DNA from 2 places in the Rhizobium sp. PvP014 genome. Region 2 is predicted to be linked to the other one. Evidence: predicted binding sites of a transcription regulator. Region 2 holds the regulator's gene; the other holds the start of a gene.
What was found. The regulator PhoB, encoded in region 2, activates phosphate uptake and scavenging genes when phosphate is short. The targets are predictions, from matches to a motif close to TGTCATNNANCTGTCAT.

Region 1: a site for PhoB is predicted at 6,138-6,154, ahead of phnF (phosphonate metabolism transcriptional regulator PhnF). Genes of this name have one in related genera too.

Annotation. Positions count from the first base shown of each region.
Region 1 is NZ_JAGIOT010000002.1:2,976,139-2,986,658, reverse strand. Features, by position in the region: gene mepA (penicillin-insensitive murein endopeptidase) at 1-398, shown strand, start outside; gene J3A65_RS18945 (methylglyoxal synthase) at 501-875, shown strand; gene J3A65_RS18940 (glucokinase) at 892-1,911, shown strand; gene J3A65_RS18935 (ABC transporter ATP-binding protein) at 2,046-3,833, shown strand; gene dapB (4-hydroxy-tetrahydrodipicolinate reductase) at 3,857-4,675, shown strand; gene J3A65_RS18925 (2,3-bisphosphoglycerate-dependent phosphoglycerate mutase) at 4,698-5,333, shown strand; gene phnF (phosphonate metabolism transcriptional regulator PhnF) at 5,398-6,117, opposite strand; gene phnG (phosphonate C-P lyase system protein PhnG) at 6,223-6,696, shown strand; gene phnH (phosphonate C-P lyase system protein PhnH) at 6,696-7,295, shown strand; gene J3A65_RS18905 (carbon-phosphorus lyase complex subunit PhnI) at 7,315-8,421, shown strand; gene J3A65_RS18900 (alpha-D-ribose 1-methylphosphonate 5-phosphate C-P-lyase PhnJ) at 8,418-9,302, shown strand; gene phnK (phosphonate C-P lyase system protein PhnK) at 9,299-10,075, shown strand; gene phnL (phosphonate C-P lyase system protein PhnL) at 10,085-10,520, shown strand, end outside.
Region 2 is NZ_JAGIOT010000002.1:3,215,823-3,226,342, reverse strand. Features, by position in the region: gene J3A65_RS20185 (GcrA family cell cycle regulator) at 166-705, shown strand; gene J3A65_RS20180 (PACE efflux transporter) at 902-1,336, shown strand; gene J3A65_RS20175 (helix-turn-helix transcriptional regulator) at 1,275-2,063, opposite strand; gene J3A65_RS20170 (EamA family transporter) at 2,189-3,103, shown strand; gene phoB (phosphate regulon transcriptional regulator PhoB) at 3,085-3,768, opposite strand; gene phoU (phosphate signaling complex protein PhoU) at 3,894-4,607, opposite strand; gene pstB (phosphate ABC transporter ATP-binding protein PstB) at 4,659-5,474, opposite strand; gene pstA (phosphate ABC transporter permease PstA) at 5,490-6,806, opposite strand; gene pstC (phosphate ABC transporter permease subunit PstC) at 6,803-8,287, opposite strand; gene J3A65_RS20140 (substrate-binding domain-containing protein) at 8,475-9,509, opposite strand; gene phoR (phosphate regulon sensor histidine kinase PhoR) at 9,705-10,520, opposite strand, start outside.

The DNA.
Region 1 (10,520 bases), 240 kb from region 2:
TTCATATCCGCATGAACTGCCCGCCGGGCGCTGCCGGCTGCGAACGCCAGGCATCGACGCCTTCCACCGACGACTGCAACAGCAAGGCGCTCGCCTGGTGGTTTACCAAGGAGCCTTGGGCGCCGCCGAAGCCTGCGGATCCGAACAAGAAGCCGGTAAAGCCGCGCCAGGTTATGCTGTCCAACCTTCCCAGGGCCTGCGCTGCGGTTCTTAGCGCCCCCTCCCGCTCCGAGCAGGACGCGACTTTCCAGGGTGGTGGCCAGGGTGGCGGCGGGATGGCCTACTCTCCATCGGTACCGCTTCCTGCCGCGGCCAGCAGTCTGGATACGATGACGGACGGCGAGATGCCCGGCCCGGGCTCCAACGTTCCACTGCCGAGCCCGCGTCCTTCGCGCTGATCGGGATTCCGTCGGGACCATCTTTTCTTCCCGCCGGAGGCAGGCTAGAAGGCCAAGCATCAATCGCCAGCAATCCGATCTATGGCTTTGCAGAGGAATTCCATGTCGACGCTTCCCTGCATCGCGCTTATTGCCCACGACCTGAAGAAGGACGAGATGGCGGAATTTGCGCGCCGGCATCAGGCGGCGCTGTCCCGCTTCCGTATCGTCGCCACCGGCACGACCGGTGGCCGCGTTCTTGAAGCTGCTCCCAATCTCGATGTCACCCGTTTGAAAAGCGGTCCGCTTGGCGGTGACCAGCAGATCGGCGCGATGATCGCAACCGGCGAAGTGGGCATGCTGATCTTCTTCATCGATCCTTTGAGTGCCCTTCCCCATGACGTCGACGTCAAGGCGCTGACCCGGCTTGCAACCGTCTACGATATTCCGATGGCGCTCAACCGCGCCACGGCAGAAAAGCTTGTTGATTTCCAGTAGGAGGAGAGAATTCGCCATGGCTGAAGTGCAACCGCACACATTCGCCTTCCCGATCCTGATCGGCGATATCGGCGGCACCAATGCCCGCTTCTCCATCCTCGTCGATGCAACGAGTGCGCCGGATCAGTTCCCGCATGTGCAGACGGCAGACTATGAAACGATCGACGATGCGATCGCCGATGTCGTCTTGAAGAACTCCGTGCACAAGCCACGCAGCGCGATCCTTGCTGTCGCCGGCCCGATCGATGGTGACGAGATCGACCTCACCAACTGCGACTGGATCGTGCGTCCGAAAAAGATGATCGGCGAACTTGGCTTCGATACGGTTCTCGTGCTCAACGATTTCGAGGCCCAGGCACTGGCCGTTGCCTCGCTGTCTGCAGCCGATCGCCAGCCGATCGGTCCGATCGCCGAAGCGACCGAGGCTTCGCGCGTCGTGCTGGGTCCCGGAACCGGTCTCGGCGTCGCAGGGCTCGTTCATGCCCGTAACACCTGGTTCCCAGTCCCCGGCGAAGGTGGGCATGTGGATATCGGTCCGCGTTCGAAGCGGGATTTCGAGATCTTCCCGCATCTGCGCCGCATCGACGGCCGGGTGTCGGCCGAAGAAATCATTTCCGGCCGCGGTCTTCTCAACATCTACAACGCCGTTTGTGCTGCCGATGGCATCGCTCCGAGCCTGGATGCTCCGCCCGAAGTGACCGAACAGGGACTTTCCGGCGAAAACCCGCAGGCGACGGAAACGATCGAGCTTTTCGTCCGCTATCTCGGTCGCCTTGCCGGTGACCTCGCGCTCATCTTCATGGCACGCGGCGGCGTCTTTCTCGGTGGCGGCATCTCGCCGCGGATCCTTGATGCATTGACGAAGCCCGCGTTTCGTGAAGAGTTCGAAGACAAGGCGCCGCACAACGAGCTGATGAAGACCATTCCGACCTTTGTCGTCACGCATCCGCAGGCGGCCCTTGCCGGTCTCGCCAGCTTTGCGCGCTCGCCTGCGACCTACGGAATTGCGCTGGAAGGCCGTTGCTGGCAGCGGTAGTTGCGCCGGGCCGACGTGCCCGAATGCAACAGCGCGATGGAATCACCCGCGATTGGCTGGCAAAAGCCTGCCCAAGCGTTTAATAGCGCCTTCGGAAATATACTCCGGCATGACGCCGAAACGGGAACGCCCTATTGAACGCCGCAAAAGACAAGAAGCGCCACGTGGATTCCGTCACCATCGTGAGTGTGCTCAAGCGGGTGATCGCCGAGAATGGCCGGGATCACGTGCGATCCTATGCGTTTGCGATCTCCTGCCTGGTCATGGTCGCCCTTTCGACAGCCTTCACGGCGTGGATCATGGAGAAGGTCGTCAACGAGGCGTTCGCCAACAAGCGGGCGGATATCGTCTGGCTGATCTGCGGATCCATTCTTGCCGCCTTCGTGCTGCGCGGCTTTGCCACTTACGGCCAGGCTGTGACGCTGTCGAAGATCGGCAACAATATCGTTGCCCGTTATCAGCGCCGGATCTACTCGCATCTGATGTCGCTGTCGGTTGGCTTCTTTGCCGAAGCCCGATCCGCCCATCTTGCTGCCCAGATCAGCCAGAACATCAACGGCGTTCGTGACGTCCTCAACCTGACGGTCACCTCCACGGCGCGCGATCTCCTGACGCTGGTCGCGCTGATTGGGGTGATGGTGACGAAGGACTGGGTCCTGTCGCTCATCGTCTTTGCAGTCGCACCGCCGCTTCTTTATGCGCTGCGCTATGTTTCCAAGCGCCTTCGCGCCGCCACAAGAGAGGCTGTTGAACAGAACAGCCGCGTGCTTGGCGCCATGCAGGAAACCATCCAGGGCATCGCCGTGGTCAAGGCTTTCACGATGGAAGGCGAACTCGACAGCAAGGTGAGCCGCATCATCAAAGCGGCAGAAGGCCGCGCCAACCGTATCGCCCGTCTGTCGGAGCGCACGTCGCCGCTGACGGAAACCTTTGCCGGCTTTGCGATCTCCAGCGTGCTGGCCTATGCGGCGTTCCGCTCGATCTATGACAACGTACCTCCAGGCGCTTTCTTTGCCTTCGTCACCGCGCTGCTGATGGCCTATGACCCGGCACGACGGCTGGCCAAGCTGCAGGTGCAGCTCGACCGTGCCGTCGTCAACGCGCAGATGATTTATGCCCTTCTCGATATGCAGCCGGCACAGCGGGAAATGGCCGGTGCCAAGGACCTCGTCGTCGACAAGGCGCGCGTCGAACTGAAGAACGTCGTGTTCTCCTACGGCAGTGGCAGCCCGATCCTGCGCGGTGTCGATCTTGTGGCCGAAGGTGGCCAGACGACGGCGCTTGTCGGTCCATCCGGCGCCGGAAAATCGACGATCATCAGCCTCATTCCCCGTTTCTACGACCCGGCGGAAGGCGCAATCCTGATCGACGGGCAAAACATTGCCGAGGTCACCAAGTCGTCGCTGCGCCATCAGCTCGCCTATGTCTCGCAGCAGCCCTACCTGTTTGAAGGCACCATCCGCGACAACATCCGCTACGGCCGGCCGGAAGCGACGGATGCCGAAGTGGAAGAGGCGGCAAGACTTGCCTATGCCCACGACTTCATCCTGGCGCAGCCGCTTGGTTACGAAACGCCTGTCGGCGAAAACGGCATGAGCCTGTCCGGCGGCCAGCGGCAGCGGCTTTCGATTGCCCGCGCATTGGTGCGGAATGCGCCGATCCTGCTGCTCGACGAAGCAACGTCTGCGCTCGACAACGAGTCCGAGGCCGCCGTTCAGAAGGCGCTCGATACCGCCATGCGCGGACGCACCGTCATCGTCATCGCGCATCGTCTTTCCACCGTCGTCAAGGCCGACAAGATCATCGTGATGCATGAGGGCCGGGTGATGGAAGAAGGCACGCATGAGGTTCTTGCGCAGCGCAAGGACGGGCTCTACGCTCGCCTCAACAACCTGCAACTGCCCGTCAAAGATTTTTCGTAAACCCTTTAGGAAACCCGTCGCCCATGGCCGCAAACGACATGAAGCTTGTAGTGGTTGGCGCGGCAGGCCGTATGGGCCAGGCCCTGATCCGGATCATCCACGAGACCGACGGTGTCACGCTGCATGCCGCGATCGAACGGGACGGCTCAGCTTTCGTCGGCAAGGATGCCGGTGATCTTGCAGGAACCGGGCCGCTTGGCGTCATCGTCACCACCGATCCCCTGAAGGCGTTTCTCGACGCCGATGGCGTTCTGGATTTCACGGCACCCGCAGCAAGCGTGACGTTTGCCGGGCTCGCCGCACAGGCGCGCATCGTGCATGTGATCGGCACGACCGGCTGCGGACCGGAGCACGAGGAAAAATTCGAGGCTGCCGCCCGGCATGCACGGGTCGTGAAGTCCGGCAACATGAGCCTTGGCGTCAATCTGCTCGGCGTGCTGACGCGCGATGCGGCGAAAGCGCTTCCTGCTATTGGCTGGGATATCGAAATCGTCGAGATGCACCACAAGCACAAGGTGGATGCGCCATCCGGCACCGCGCTGCTGCTTGGCGAGGCAGCGGCTGCCGGGCGTGGCATCGATCTTGCCACGCAATCGGTTCGGGTGCGCGACGGCCATACCGGCCCCCGCCCCGCCGGCACGATCGGCTTTGCGACGCTTCGCGGCGGCTCCGTTGTCGGCGATCATTCGGTCATTCTTGCCGGCGAAGGTGAGCTGGTGACGCTGTCGCACAGTGCCCGCGACCGTTCGATCTTCGCGCGCGGCGCGGTGACTGCGGCCGTCTGGGCGCGCGACGAAAAGCCGGGTTTCTATTCCATGCTCGACGTTCTCGGGCTTTCTTGACACTATCGGAGGAATTCAATTCATGAGCGGTACACTCGTCCTCGTTCGCCACGGCCAGAGCGACTGGAACCTGAAGAACCTTTTCACCGGCTGGAAGGACCCCGAGCTTACCCCGCTCGGCATTCAGGAAGCCGAGACCGGCGGCCAGGCGCTTGCCGATACCGGCATCAAGTTCGATATCGCCTTCACCTCCGACCTAAAGCGCGCCCAGGATACGCTGAAGATCGTGCTCGACAAGCTCGGCCAGACCGACCTTGAAACCATCCGCGACCAGGCCCTGAACGAGCGCGACTACGGCGATCTCTCCGGCCTCAACAAGGACGACGCTCGCGCGAAGTGGGGCGAGGAACAGGTGCATATCTGGCGCCGTTCCTACGACATCCCGCCACCGGGCGGCGAGAGCCTGCGCGACACCGGTGCCCGGGTATGGCCCTATTACATGACCGAGATCCTGCCGCGCGTGCTGCGCGGCGAAAAGGTGCTTGTTGCTGCCCATGGCAATTCGCTGCGCTCGCTGGTGATGGTTCTCGACCGTCTCAGCAAGGAAGAGATCCTCAAGCTCAACCTCGCGACCGGCGTGCCGATGGTCTACGTGCTGAACGCGGATTCGACCGTCGCTTCCAAGAAGGTTCTGGGCGACATGTCCGCCGCCCACTAAGACGCGCCAAGTCTTCAAGATCGCGCCGGCTCGCATGAACAATGCGGGCCGGCGTTTGCATTTGTCAGTTCTCGATCGTGAACTGCACCATGTCGGCCGGGAAGCGGCTGATTGCATATTGCACGGGCACGCCGTCCGGATCTGCGTTCAACGCGCGCGTGACCAGCATGATCGCACCCGGTGACAATTCCAGATCTGCAAGGTCGCCGCTGTCTGCGTGAACTGCCGTAACCTCGGTCGAGACGCGGAGATAGTCGGTCAGGCCGATTGCCGCGAAGGCTGCGGTTATGGAGCCGCTCTCGCGATAGGCCTCTGCGATCCCTGAAAAGCGATCGGCCGGGAACCAGGCGGTTGCCCGTGATACCGGACGGCGATCCGCTTTGCGCAGGGTTTCAAGCCGGATCACGGCAGCGCCGACCGCAAGCTGCAGGCGCGACGCCAGGTCCGGTGTCGCCGGTTCCTCGGATGCGGCCAGTAGCAGACCTTCCTTTTCTTTCGCCTGATCGCCGATGCCCTCGCTGAACCTCGTGCGCCTCGAAATCGGGAAATTGAGCCGCTCCTTGCGCTCGATCAACGTTCCCCGTCCCTGAACGGCCCGGACGATGCCTTCCTGCGCCAGCGCTGCCAGCGCGCTTCTGACCGTATGACGGTTCACGCCGAACTCCGCCGCCAGCGAGATCTCCGGCGGCACCTTGCCGGTCGCGTCGTAGTCGCCGTTTGCGATCGCCGTGCGGATACGGTCGGCTATCTGCCGCCACAACGCGACGCCACTCTGCCTTTGCACAATCACCCGGTCAGTACCCCTGTCACACGCTTGTTATACGCCAGCTTTATTGGTACATGTAATTTGTATGGTTGTCTATATAAATAGACATTTAGGAGATGACCGATGGATCTTGCGGGAAATCACAAGGCGCTGGCGGAACCGGAACAGCGGCGCCGCTGCATCGAACTTCTGGCGCAGACTTCGTGCGACGAACTGAAGGCCGCGTGGAACGGGCTATCCGAAAAGCAAACCGTCAAGCCGGTGCGTGGACCGGAAACCGGTCTGGTGATGGTTCGCGGCCGGATCGGTGGCGGCGGTTCGCCCTTCAATCTGGGTGAAGCAACAGTCACCCGCGCAACGATCCTTCTTGCCTCCGGCACGGCGGGCCATGCCCAGGCGCTCGGCACCGACAAGGAAAAGGCGTGGCTGTCTGCGATATTCGATGCCCTGTGGCAGGAAGCAGAGACGCGCAATTTCGTCGAAACGGCGCTTCTTTCACCCACGGAAAGCCGCATCGCCGCTGAGGACAGACAGAACGCCGAAGAGACCGCGGCAACCCGCGTCGACTTCTTCACAATGGTACGGGGAGACGATTGATGGCCGTTCATGCACAAGCACTCGCCGGTGGGTTCACCGATCCGGTCTTCCAGTCCCAGACCATTTTCAAAACGCTGATGGACGGAATGGCGCGGCCCGGAACGATCAGCAGCACCGAACTTCAGGCCGGGCAGCCGGAACCGCTCGGCAATGCTGCCGGCGCGATTGCGCTCACGCTCTGCGATCACGATACCCCGGTCTGGCTGAGCAACGGTCTTGCAAAGTCTGCGATGCCGGAATGGATCGGTTTCCATACGGGTGCACCGATAACCTGCGAGAAGGCGCAGAGCAGCTTTGCCTTTATCGAAGCCGGGACAGCGCCCTCTTCCTTCGGCCTGTTTGCCGCCGGTACCCAGGAATACCCTGACAGGTCCACGACGCTGATCCTCGAAGTCGCCGCTCTTGGCGAGGGTGAAAAACTGAGCCTGACCGGACCAGGGATCCTCGGCACCAGGACGGTCGCAGTCTCGGGACTGCCGGATATGTTTCAGAGGCTCTGGGACGACAACAGGGCGCTCTTTCCCCGCGGAGTCGACGTCATCCTCACCGCCGGAGCGCAGTTCCTGTGCCTGCCGCGCACCACCCGGATTGCCGGCTAAGCCGAAGGAGATCAAACCCATGTATGTTGCAGTCAAGGGTGGCGAGGCCGCCATTACCAACGCTCACGCATTGCTTGCCGACCGCCGTCGCGGCGACCGGGCGCTTCCCGCACTCACGATCGAGCAGATCGCCGAACAGCTTGGCCTTGCCGTCGATCGGGTGATGGCGGAAGCCTCGCTCTATGATCGGTCGCTGGCAGCGCTTGCCGTGCGCCAGTCGCGTGGCGATCTGATCGAGGCGATCTTTCTGCTTCGCGCCTACCGCACTACGCTGCCCCGCTTCGGCTCTTCCGTTCCGGTGGATACCGCGGCCATGAAGGTCGAGCGGCGCGTCTCGGCGACCTACAAGGACCTGCCGGGCGGCCAGCTGCTCGGCCCTACTTTCGACTACACGCACCGGCTTCTCGATCCCTCGCTGCTGACGGATGAGGTGATCGCCGATCCTGCACGCAAAGAGGCGTCCGGCGAGGAGATCATGCGCGTTTCCGACATTCTCGCACACGAAGGACTGATCGAGCCGGATGGCGACCTGCCCGATGACCACGCGGCAGGAGACCTGACCCGCGAGCCGCTGGAATTTCCGATGGGTCGTGACCTCAGGCTGCAGGCACTCGCCCGCGGCGACGAGGGCTTTCTGCTGGCGCTCGGCTACTCGACGCAGCGGGGCTACGGCCGAAACCACCCGTTCGTCGGCGAAATCCGGATCGGCGAGGTGGAGGTGGAGGTAGACATGCCGGAACTCGGCTTCCCGGTCTCGCTCGGGCGCATCCAGCTGACCGAGTGCCAGATGATCAATCAGTTCAAAGGCTCCTCCATCGCGCCGCCGCAGTTTACCCGCGGCTACGGGCTCGTGTTCGGGCAGAGCGAGCGCAAGGCGATGTCGATGTCGCTGGTGGATCGTGCGCTTCGTGCGGAAGAGCTTGGCGAAGACATTACGGCGCCGGCGCAGGACGAGGAGTTCGTCATTTCGCACTCCGACAATGTGCAGGCGACCGGCTTCGTCGAACACCTGAAACTGCCCCATTATGTCGACTTCCAGGCGGAGCTTGCCATGGTGCGCAAGATGCGCGCCGAGATTGAGGCCGCTCGCCACGGCGATACCGAGATGAAGGATGCTGCCGAATGAGTGCCGATCTCGCCACCTACAATTTCGCCTATCTGGACGAACAGACGAAACGGATGATCCGCCGGGCGATCCTGAAAGCGATCGCCATACCCGGCTATCAGGTGCCGTTTGCTTCGCGCGAAATGCCGATGCCCTATGGCTGGGGTACCGGCGGCGTGCAGGTGACGGCCGCGATCATCGGTCCGGACGATGTGCTGAAGGTCATCGACCAGGGTGCCGATGACACGACCAATGCGGTCTCGATCCGCGCCTTCTTCCAGAAGGTCGCCAATGTCGCGGTGACCACCCACACCAAGGATGCGACGATCATCCAGACGCGCCATCGCATTCCCGAGCAGAAGCTGACCGAGGGCCAGGTGCTGGTCTACCAGGTGCCGATCCCGGAACCGCTGCGTTTCCTCGAGCCGCGCGAAACCGAGACCCGGAAAATGCATGCACTCGAAGAATACGGGCTGATGCATGTGAAGCTTTACGAGGACATTGCCCATAACGGCCGCATCTCCAAGACCTATGCCTATCCGGTCAAAGTGGACGGTCGCTACGTGATGGATCCCTCGCCGACACCGAAATTCGACAATCCGAAAATGCACATGTCCGATGCGCTGCAGCTGTTCGGCGCCGGACGTGAAAAACGGATCTATGCGGTTCCGCCGCATACCGAAGTGGTCAGCCTGGATTTCGAGGACCACCCGTTCGAGATCCAGACATTCGAGCAGGATTGCGCACTCTGCGGCGCACACGGCGTTTATCTCGACGAAGTGGTGCTCGACGACCAGGGCGGACGGATGTTCGTCTGCTCGGACACGGACCATTGCGAAGACCGCCGCGAACATGGCCATGTCGGCGAGATGCTCGCCCCCAACAAGGAGGCTGCGGAATGAGCGACAATCCCCTTCTCAAAGTCAGCGGCGTTTCGAAATTCTATGGTAGCCGGATCGGTTGCCAGGATGTCAGTTTCGATCTGTGGCCGGGCGAAGTGCTCGCCATCGTCGGCGAATCCGGTTCGGGCAAGACGACGCTGCTCAATTGCCTGTCGACCCGGCTGATACCGAGCGCCGGCAGCGTCGAATACCGGATGCGCGACGGCAACTTTCGCGATCTCTATCACATGAGCGAGGCCGAGCGGCGTTTCCTGATGCGCACCGACTGGGGTTTCGTTCACCAGAACCCGGCCGACGGTTTGCGCATGACGGTATCGGCGGGCGCGAACGTCGGCGAACGGCTGATGGCGGTCGGTGACCGCCACTACGGCAAGATCCGCGAAACGGCGACCGACTGGCTGGGACGCGTGGAAATTTCCGCCGACCGCATCGACGACCAACCCCGCGCCTTTTCCGGCGGCATGCGCCAACGTCTGCAGATCGCCCGCAATCTCGTGACAGGTCCGCGCCTCGTGTTCATGGACGAACCGACCGGTGGCCTCGACGTCTCGGTGCAGGCAAGACTGCTCGACCTTGTGCGCGGGCTCGTCAACGATCTCGGCCTTTCGGCCATTGTCGTCACCCATGATCTCGCGGTCGCCCGCCTTCTCTCGCACCGGATGATGGTGATGAAAGACGGTCATGTGATCGAACAGGGGCTCACCGACCGTGTCCTCGACGACCCCCGCGAGCCCTACACGCAGTTGCTCGTTTCCTCGATTCTCCAGGTATAGGACAGACCGATGGCCACTCCACTCGTCGTCTCGGAAGTCTCCAAAAGCTTCATCATGCACCTGCGCGACGGCATCAAGCTGCCGGTCGTCAACGACGTAAACTTCTCCGTGGCCGGCGGCGAATGCGTCGTGCTCGGCGGACCCTCGGGGATCGGCAAGAGCTCCATCCTGAAAATGCTCTACGGCAACTATGCCGTCGATGCAGGCCAGATCCTGGTGAACCACCAGGAGAAGATCGTCGATATCGCGGCAACGGATCCGCGCACGATCATCGAGGTTCGCCGGCATACGATGGGTTACGTCAGCCAGTTCCTGCGCACCGTGCCGCGTGTGGCTGCCGTCGACGTGGTCGCAGAGCCGCTCGTTGCCCGCGGTATCGATGCGGCGGAAGCCAAGGACAGAGCGGTCGAACTCCTCGCCAGGCTCAACCTTCCGCACGAACTCT
Region 2 (10,520 bases):
TCTTGCCACGGAGTCAGCCACACACTAGGTTAATCCTCAATTACTAGAACGCATGCGGCGGAACTAGTCACCTCGAAGCATAGATTGCGTGGGTGCGGCGGATTTATTTCGCCGCAGAGGTGAACGGATTCTGTCTGCCAGCAACGTTCAAAGGCGGAGAACGGCATGAACTGGACTGATGAGCGCGTCGAGCGACTTAAAAAACTATGGTCGGAAGGTCTCAGCGCCAGCCAGATTGCAGCCCAACTTGGAGGCGTAAGCCGCAATGCCGTGATCGGCAAAGTGCACCGTCTCAACCTTCCGGGTCGCGCCAAAGCAGGCGGTTCGGCGTCGGCCAATCGCCCGGCATCCAAGCGCCCAGCGCCCGCAGCTCCGCGCGCGCCGAGCTTTGCCGGACGCGACACAGCCCGTCCTGCAGCACGGACGGTGGGTGCAAACGCACTCAAGGAAGATCAGGACGTAAACGTCGCCGAACCGGTGAAATACACCGCTTCCGGCAGCGTCGTCGTGCCGATCTCGCGCCGTCTGTCGCTGACGGATCTCACCGAGCGCACATGCAAGTGGCCGGTCGGCGATCCGCTGACGGACGACTTCCATTTCTGCGGTTGCGATGCGCAGGATGCGTCGCCCTATTGCAAATATCACGCGAAGCTTGCCTACCAGCCGGTACACGAGCGCCGTCGTCCGGCTGCCCGCGCGTCCTAAGCCAGGCGGCTGCGGAAACAAGATCGAAGGCGGGCTCTGGCCCGCCTTTTGCGTTTTTGGCATGGCTGACTTGCGCTGAAAAAACTTGCCGGACGCCGTCTCCGCCCCTATCTCGGCCTGGAGAGAGGACGACCTCCCCCTGAATGGGCAGAACGCCGGGACGACCCGGCATGAACCTGACCTAAAGGGGAAGATCATGCGCTCGATAAGAGACCGTATTCGCCACGCCATCAGCTTTGAAATCATCGGGCTTCTGATGATGGTGCCACTCGGCGCCCTCGTCTTCGACATGCCGGCCGAACATATGGGCATTGTCGGCGTCGTGTCTGCGACGGTCGCGACCGGCTGGAACTACCTCTATAATCTGGGTTTCGACCGCTTTCTGCAGGCGCGACGGGGTACGACGCTGAAGACGCCTGCCTTGCGCATTGCTCATGCGGTGCTGTTCGAAATCGGTCTGCTGGTCGTGCTGATGCCGTTTATCGCGTGGTATCTGCAGATTACCCTTCTCCATGCGCTGACAATGGATATCGCGATCGCGCTGTTCTACGTGGTCTATGCCTATCTCTTCAATCTTGGCTACGACAAGCTGTTCCCGCTGCCGGAATGGAAGACCCAGGAAGCCGCCTGACCATCAGAGTTCCGGACGGTGCAATACGCCAGTCCGATGGAAGCCTGAATGTCTCGGCAAACCCGATCTCTCCGGCGCGCGTGATCCGCAGAGCCCGGGTTTCCTCCCGGCGGCTGATCCAGCCGACGCCAAGAGCGCGGTCCAGCAGTGCTGCACCCATTTGTCCCGCCAGATGCGGCCGTCGCTCGCTCCAATCCAGGCATGTCCGGCAGAGCGGGCGTTTCGAACGGGTCAGCTGTTCGAGATCAATCCCGAAATCACAAAAGAAACGCCGGCCTTCATCGGCGATCAGGCCGGCTCCATCGCCGAGCAGCAGATAGCCGTTGCCGGTCAGGGAGTCGGCGAGCGCGATGGCGAGACGGCCTGCCATGTGATCGTAACAGGTGCGGGCAAGCCGTAACGCCTCGTCTTTCGGGCCGACAGGATGATGGCGCTTCGGCCCATCCGCGGCGACTGCCATCAACGCGTGGATCACGTGCGCGACTTCCGGAGAGGCAAGCCGGTAGTAGCGGTGCCTGCCCTGCTTCTCGACTGCGATCAGATGCGCCTGCGCCAGTTTGCCGAGATGGCCGCTGGTTGTCTGCGCGGTGACGCCGGCATGGCGTGCCAGTTCGCCCGCCGTCAGCGCCTGGCCGCCCATCAGCGCGGACAGCATGTTGGCGCGCGCGACATCGCCGATCAGGCTTGCAACTTCCGCAATCGTATTTCCTGAAACCATATTGGACATGATCCAGTTCTAGCACCGGAAAACTTTGCCGTCAGCGATCAACGGTTCGGCCGTCGCCGAAGCATTTCTTTTCCTCTCTCCGCTAAGAGCGGGCGGAGATTGCATGGATGGGGATAGGAACTGGAATGGCGGACACCAAAACAAGCATGGCAACGGATCTGTTGCTGCTCCTCACGCTCGCGACGCTTTGGGGCGCGTCCTACACGCTGATCAAAGTCGGTGTGGAGACGATTTCGCCCGTCACCTTTATCGCCGTCAGAACACTGGTCGCCGGGCTCATTCTCGCTGCGGCACTTCGCCTTCGCGGATTGAAGCTGCCGACCGACCGGCAGACCTGGAAGCTTTTCACGGTTCAGGCCTGCCTCAACAGCGCGGTCCCCTTCACCCTCATCGCCTGGGCCGAACAGACGACCGATGCGGGCCTTGCCACCATTTTGAGTTCCACGACGCCGATCTTCGCGTTTCTGCTGACGGCGCTGATCACGCGCCATGAAAGCGTCTCTGCGGCCAAGCTGTTCGGAGTTGCCGCAGGCATTGTCGGCATATGCCTGATCGTCGGCATGGAGGCGCTTGCCGGCTCGGGCGAGAACCTCTGGGCGCAACTCGCCATCGTGGCGGCGACGATCTGCTATGCGGCGGCTGCCATCTTCGGCAAGAATTTTAAGGGATTGGACCCGATGATGCCCGCCGCGGGATCGCTGATCGCAGGGGCGGCCATCCTCATTCCTGTCAGCCTTGTGGTCGACCGGCCCTGGACGCTGACACCGAGCACCGATTCCATGCTCGCCCTATTGGCGCTGGCGGTATTTTCGACGGCGCTCGCCTTCGTCATCTATTTCCGGCTAGTGCAGACGCTCGGCTCCGTCGGCACGACGGCGCAGGCCTATCTCCGGGTGCCGATCGGCGTTGGCATCGGTGTCGTGTTTCTCGGCGAAACGCTTGCTTCGACAGCATGGCTCGGCCTGGCCTGCGTCGTGGCCGGTGTCATTGCCATGACGCTGCCGGCTAGGAGACGCGGTCCTCAGGCTTCCATTGAGTAACCGGCACCGCGGACCGTGCGGATGACATCCTGCATGTTGGAGAAGTTGAGTGCCTTCCGCAGGCGCCCCACATGCACGTCGACGGTGCGTTCGTCGACATAGATGTCATGACCCCAGACGCCGTCGAGCAGCTGCGAGCGCGAAAAGACGCGGCTGGGTGAGGCCATCAGGAATTCCAGAAGTCTAAACTCTGTCGGCCCGAGGCGAACTTCGCGGCTCTTGCGGTGAACGCGATGGGTTTCGCGATCGAGTTCGATATCGCCGCATTTGAGGACGCTCGAAAGGACCTCCGGTCGGGCACGGCGCAGCATCGCCTTGACGCGGGCCATCAGTTCCGGCGTCGAGAAAGGCTTGACCACATAGTCGTCTGCGCCGGTGGCAAGCCCGCGAACGCGCTCGCTTTCTTCGCCGCGCGCCGTCAGCATGATGATCGGCAGGCGTTCCGTCTCCGGCCGCATACGCAGGCGACGGCAGAGTTCGATGCCTGAAACGCCCGGCAGCATCCAGTCGAGAATGAGAAGATCCGGAACGCGCTCCTGAAGCCTGATTTCCGCTTCGTCACCGCGAAGCACGGTATCGACCTCGTAACCCTCGGCCTCCAGGTTATACCGAAGGAGGACGCTGAGGGCCTCTTCGTCTTCCACGACTGCGATCTTCGGCTGCATTCCGACTTGCTCCGTCACTCGTCCCGAACTGCACTTAGATCCGCCAGATCCGCTCGCGCTGCTTCAGGTCATTGGTTTTGGCAGTTATCGTCCCGAAACCGGCGGGCGATTTCGGGAGAGCTGCATCATGTCCCGGCGGAGCCGAGCATGTTGGACGTATCGTCCTTCGGACGTTCGCCCTCCGGCTGTGCGCCGGTCGCGATGTAGTAGATGGTCTCGGCGATATTCGTCGCGTGGTCGCCGATGCGCTCGATGTTCTTGGCGCAGAACAGGAGATGGGTGCACGTGGTGATGTTGCGCGGATCCTCCATCATGTAGGTGAGGAGTTCGCGGAACAGCGAGGTGTACATCGCGTCGATTTCTTCGTCGCGCTGGCGGATGATCTCGGCTTTTTCCGCAGAGCGGTTAGCGAAGACATCAAGAACGTCCTTGAGCTGCACCAGCGCCAGTTCGGAAAGATGCTCCAGACCACGGGCGAGCTTACGCGGGACGCCTGTTCCCTGCACGGCGAGCACGCGCTTGGCGGTGTTCTTGCCAAGGTCGCCGACGCGTTCCAGGTCAGCTGCAATGCGCAGCGTGCCGATGATCTCGCGAAGGTCGGCCGCCATCGGCTGACGCTTGGCGATGGTGACGATCGCCTTGTCCTGGATATCGCGCTCGGCATGGTCGAGAATGACGTCGTCCGAGATGACCTTCTGGGCCAGTGCGGAGTCGGAGTTCACGAGCGCACGCACGGCATCTCCGCACATCTGCTCCGCCAGGCCGCCCATTTCGGAGATCCGGCGGTTCAGGTATTTCAGTTCCTCGTCATAGGCCGAGAGAATATGGGTCGAAACCATGTGTCTGATCCTTGATGTCTGCAGTTGCGGCTGACGGGCTCTGCGCCCGCATCAGCCGAAGCGGCCCATGATGTAATCCTGGGTGCGCTGGTCATCCGGATTGGTGAACATCTTGTCGGTATCGTTTTCCTCGACCAGGTGGCCGAGATGGAACATCGCCGTGCGCTGCGAAACGCGGGCCGCCTGCTGCATCGAGTGGGTGACGATCACGATCGTGTAGTTGGCGCGCAGTTCGTGGATCAGTTCCTCGACCTTGGCCGTGGCGATGGGGTCGAGTGCCGAGCACGGCTCGTCCATCAGAATGACTTCAGGCGAAACGGCGATCGCACGGGCGATGCAAAGGCGCTGCTGCTGACCGCCGGAAAGGCCGGTACCGCCTTCATGCAGGCGATCCTTGACTTCTGCCCAGAGGCCGGCGCGCTGCAGGCTTGCCTCGACGATCGCGTCCATTTCCGTTTTGCCACGGGCAAGGCCGTGGATCCGGGGACCGTAGGCAATGTTCTCGTAGATCGACTTCGGGAACGGGTTCGGCTTCTGGAACACCATGCCGACCCGGGCACGCAGCTCCACGACGTCGATTTCCTTGTCGTAGATATCGTCGCCGTCGAGCGTGATCTTGCCGGTGACGCGGCAACCCTCGATCGTATCGTTCATGCGGTTCATCGTGCGCAGGAAGGTGGACTTGCCGCAGCCGGACGGACCGATCAAAGCAGTGACGGTATTTTGGCGGACATTCAGGTTCACGTCATAAAGAGCGCGCTTGTCACCGTAATAAACGGAGACATCCTTGCCGATCATCTTATAAGCAACGTCGTTCATTTTCTTGTCCAGCGCCTTCTCAACTGCAGCTTCTGACATCATGTTCATTGCTTCCCCCTTCCTCTACCAACGCCGTTCGAAGCGGCGTCGCAAGAGAATTGCGCCAACATTCATCAAGATCAGGAACAGGAGCAGGATCATGATCGCTCCCGAGGTTCGTTCAACGAAGGCGCGTTCCGCCTCGTTAGCCCACATGTAGATCTGTACCGGCAGTGCCGTCGACGGATCCATCGGCGTGGTCGGATAGTTCGCCACGAAGGCGACCATTCCGATCAAGAGGAGCGGCGCCGTTTCGCCGAGGGCGTGCGCGAGGCCGATGATCGTACCGGTCAGGATACCGGGCATGGCAAGCGGCAGGACATGGTGGAAGATGGTCTGCATCTTCGAGGCACCGAGCCCGAGCGCTGCAGCACGGATCGACGGTGGCACTGCTTTCAGCGCCGCGCGGGTGGCGATGATGATGGTCGGAAGCGTCATCAGCGTCAGCACCAGGCCGCCGACAAGCGAGGCCGAGCGCGGCAGGCCCATGAAGTTGATGAAGACCGCGAGACCCAACAGACCGTAGACTATCGACGGGACCGCTGCGAGATTGTTGATGTTGACCTCGATCAGGTCGGTAAACCGGTTCTTCGGGGCAAACTCTTCAAGATAGATCGAGGCTGCGACGCCGATCGGCAGGGACAGGACGAGCACGATCAGCATCATATAGAAGGAGCCAATCAGAGCGACGCCGACGCCAGCTGCTTCCGGACGGCTGGACGCGCCGTTGAAGAAAATGCCGGTGTTGAATTCCTTGGCGAGCGCACCGCTGTCGGTCAGCTGCTTCATCCATCCGACCTGCTGGTCGGACACCTTGCGGCTGGTTTCCGCCACGTCGAGATTGATCTGGCCTTTCACGGCGCTGTCGATATCGCCGGCTGCCAGAAGCGAAACCGTCTGGGTCGTGCCGATGATCTCAGGATCGGAAACGACCATATCGCGCAGCTGGCCACGAACGCCGTCCGAAATCATCTGGTTGACGGCACGCAGACCCTGGCGATCGTTTTCGGCGACGCCCAGAACCTTGGCCAGCGCATTGCGGGCGACGATCGGGTAGTTGGCCGTCATCAGCTTGGCCGGATCCATAGCCCGCACATTATCCTTGTCGATGATCTGCTGCGAGAACTCGACAGGGATCGTGATCATCGTCTGCTGAAAGGCGGTATAGCCCTTCGAGACGACCGACCACAGAAGGAGCATCAGGAACAGGATGCCGAACGAGAGAGCAGCGATGCCATAGGCACGGAAGCGGCGCTCGGCGGCGTAGCGGCGTTTGATACCGATATCGCGACGGGCAGGCTTGGCCAAGACGCCGGCGGTGGAGGAAACCACGTCGGTCATTCGTACTGCTCCCGGTATTTGCGCACGATGTAGAGCGCGTAGATGTTGAGGCAAAGCGTGATCGCAAAGAGCGTGATGCCGAGTGCGAAGGCGACAAGCGTCTGCGGCGAGGTGAATTCAAGGTCGCCCGTCAGCTGGCTGACGATCTTGACGGTCACCGTCGTCATCGGCTCGAACGGGTTGAGCTGCATGCGGGCGGCGACGCCGGCGGCGAGCACTACGATCATGGTTTCGCCGATGGCGCGCGAGGCGGTCATCAGAAGTGCGCCGACGATGCCCGGCAGTGCTGCCGGCAGGACGACCTTCTTGATGGTTTCGGACTGGGTGGCGCCGAGACCGAGCGAGCCGTCACGAAGCGTTCCCGGCACGGCGGTGATGATGTCGTCCGACAGCGACGAGACGTAAGGGATCAGCATGATGCCCATGACGAAGCCGGCAGTGAGAACGCTCTGTGCCTGGATGAAGTTGGCGTAATCGCCTGTGACAAGGCCGTTCAGCTGCGAAGACAGGTCGCGCAGGAATGGGCCGACCGTCGTCAGGGCAAAGAAGCCGTAGACGATGGTGGGAATGCCGGCGAGAACTTCGAGCAGAGGCTTTGCCACGGAGCGGACACCGCGGGAGGCGTATTCCGACATGTAGATCGCGGAAAACAGGCCGCTCGGGACGGCGACGAGCATGGCGACGAAGCCGATATAGAGTGTTCCGAGAAGCAGCGGGATAAGGCCGAACTGACCAGCCGAGTCCGTGGCGCCGGCGGCCGCAAAGCGCGGATCCCAGACGGTGCCGAAGAAGAACTCCCACGGCGGGATGCTGGTGAAGAAGTGGGTCGCTTCCGTCAGCATCGAGGCAACGATGCCGACCGTGGTCAGGATCGCGATCGAGGATGCGACGACGAGGCTGGCGAGGATCACCTTCTCGACACGGTTGCGGGCCCGAAACCGTGGCGCGATGCGCGTGTAGGAAAAGCCGGCGCCGATCAGGGCTGCCAGAAGGACTACCGCGGTCATAACCCAGTTGCTGATCTTGGTCATGACGTTGAGATCGCCAGCGGACTCGACCATGTATGGTTCGGGGTCGCCGGCAAGCGGGACGCCCTTAGCGCCAAGCGCTGCGCGCAGTTCGACGGGATTTCCGCCGATGCGCTCGATCTCGTCCAGGCTCAATACGTTCATGCCGCGCGCAAGCGAGCTTACCATGCCGAAGGAGAGACCCTGTTCGGCCGGCGAACGCGCCTTTACGTCTTCAGGAAAGCCATCGCGGACAGTGGAGTTGATATAGAGCGGGCTGACGACCAGCCACGCGGCCAGGATGAGAACCGATGGCAGAACGGCGCAGAGTGCGACGAAGGTGCCGTAGTAGCCCGGACGTGAATGAAGCTTTGAGGAACGGCCGCCGGCGATTGCCAGGGCGTGCCTGGTTCCGACAACGTAACAAGCGATCGCAATTATCGCCAGAATCAATAAAATCAATGGTGTGCTCATTAAAATCCCCCGGCCTACCGCCATCGACGGCACCCATTACCGCACAAATCCCACCATCGGAATCAATATGTTTCGCCATCCAAAACGCAGCGACTGACGCCAGGCTTTGCTTCTGTCGCGCGACGGACAAGTCGCCGCCTGGCACGAAAGAAGACCGGCGCCGCAAGAAGCGGCGCCGGAATTTTGATTACATGGTCTTGCCGGCTTCGAAGTCCTTGCGGACCTGTTCGCGCTGATCGTCCGGAGCAGCAACCAGGCCGTATTCGGCGAGCGGGCTGTCAGGGCCGATCATTTCGTCGGAGATGAAGAACTCAACATATTCCTTGAGGCCTGGGATAACGCCGAGGTGAGCCTTCTTGACGTAGAAGAACAGAGGGCGCGACACCGGGTACTTGCCCGAAGCAATGGTTTCGGTGGAAGCAACGACATCCGAAACGGTCGCGACCTTCAGCTTGTCCATGTTGTTTTCATAGAAGGCCAGGCCGAAAACGCCGAGGCCGGTCTTGTTGGCCGAGATGCGGGCCAGCGTTTCGGTGTAATCGCCGTCGATGTCGACAGCTGCGCCGTCCTTGCGAACTGCAACGCACTTGGCAGCAGCCTGCTTGGCATCGGTGATGGCAGCCTTGATGACGTCAGTCGCGCCGGCTTCCTTGCAGCCTTCAGCCATGATCTTCTCTTCGAAGACTTCGCGGGTGCCGTGCTTGGAGCCTGGGATGTAAGCTGCGATCGGGCCCTTCGGCAGGGTCGCATTGACTTCCGACCAGTTCTTGTAAGGGTTGGCAACGAGCTTGCCGTCAACGACGACTTCAGCAGCCAATGCCTTGTAGAGATCCTTCGGGGTGATCTTCATGTCGCCGTTCGACGAGTCGGCAGCGAATACGATGCCGTCGTAACCGATGCGGATTTCCTGAACGTCCGTGACGCCGGCAGCCTTGCAGGCTTCGGCTTCGCTCTTGTTGATCTTGCGCGAAGCATTGGCAACGTCGATCGTGCCTTCGCCGACGCCGGAGCAGAATGCCTTCAGACCGCCGCCCGTGCCGCCGGACTCAACAACCGGTGCCTTGAAGTTCGGGTTGGTCTCGGCAAAGGTCTCGGCAACGATCTTCGCATAGGGAAGAACGGTGGAGGAGCCGGCAACCTGAACCTGGTCGCGTGCGGATGCAACGCCGGCAAAGGCAACAGAGGCCACGAGGGCTGCTGCGGAAAGTTTGAACATGTTCATCGAAGTTCTCCCGGTATGGGTTTCCAGAAATCTTGTCATGCCGGCCTCTTAGACATTTGCCGGCTCTCGGCCCGCTGGTCATAGCCGCCCTTGGCCTTAGCTTTTATGTCACTTCGGTGAAACATTTGTGACAATTCAAGTTGTTGAAAATATTGATGTTCTGGAAGAGACCGGGAAAACTGGGTTGGTTTTATGTCAGAAACGGACGGTAAACTCCGTCCCCTTGCCGAGTTCCGACTTCACAAGCAGGCGGGCACGGTGCCTGGTGAGGATGTGCTTGACGATGGCAAGCCCCAATCCGGTGCCCTTCTTGGAGCGGCTGTCGGCGACGCTGACTCGGTAGAAACGCTCGGTCAGGCGGGGAACGTGCTCAGCGGGAATGCCCGGACCCTTGTCGATGACATTGACTTCGACCGGCAGCCTGCCGCCGCCTTTCAGGAAGACGTCGACGAATTTGCCCTCCTGGCCATACTTGCAGGCATTCTCGATGAGGTTCTCGATCACTTCGATCAGTTCGTCTCGATCGCCCAGCACATCGACCCTGCCTTCGGGAAGATGCAGGCGGATTTCGACGCCCAGTTCCTCAGCCAAAGGCAAGAGCGCGTCGCTGACATGGATGATCAGCGGCTTCAGGTCCACTGTCTGGTCCGGAGCGATATGCGACTTCAGTTCCAGCCGCGACAGGGAGAGAAGGTCGTCCACCAGTCGGCTCATCCTGGTCGCCTGGTCGAGCATGATGCCGAGAAAGCGTTCCTGCGCCTTCGGATCGCCGCGAGCCGGGCCCTGGATTGTCTCGATGAAGCCCCTGAGCGAGGCAAGCGGCGTTCTCAGCTCATGGCTTGCATTAGCGACGAAATCGGATCGCATCCGGTCGATGCTGCGCAGTTCGGAGACATCGCGGAACGACAGGAGGTAATAGTTTCCCATGCCCGGCGCCAGGCCGCCGATATCGATCGGCGCCACGCGCAGGATGAAGACCCGTTCGGACGGAAGGCGCTCGGAATGTTCGAT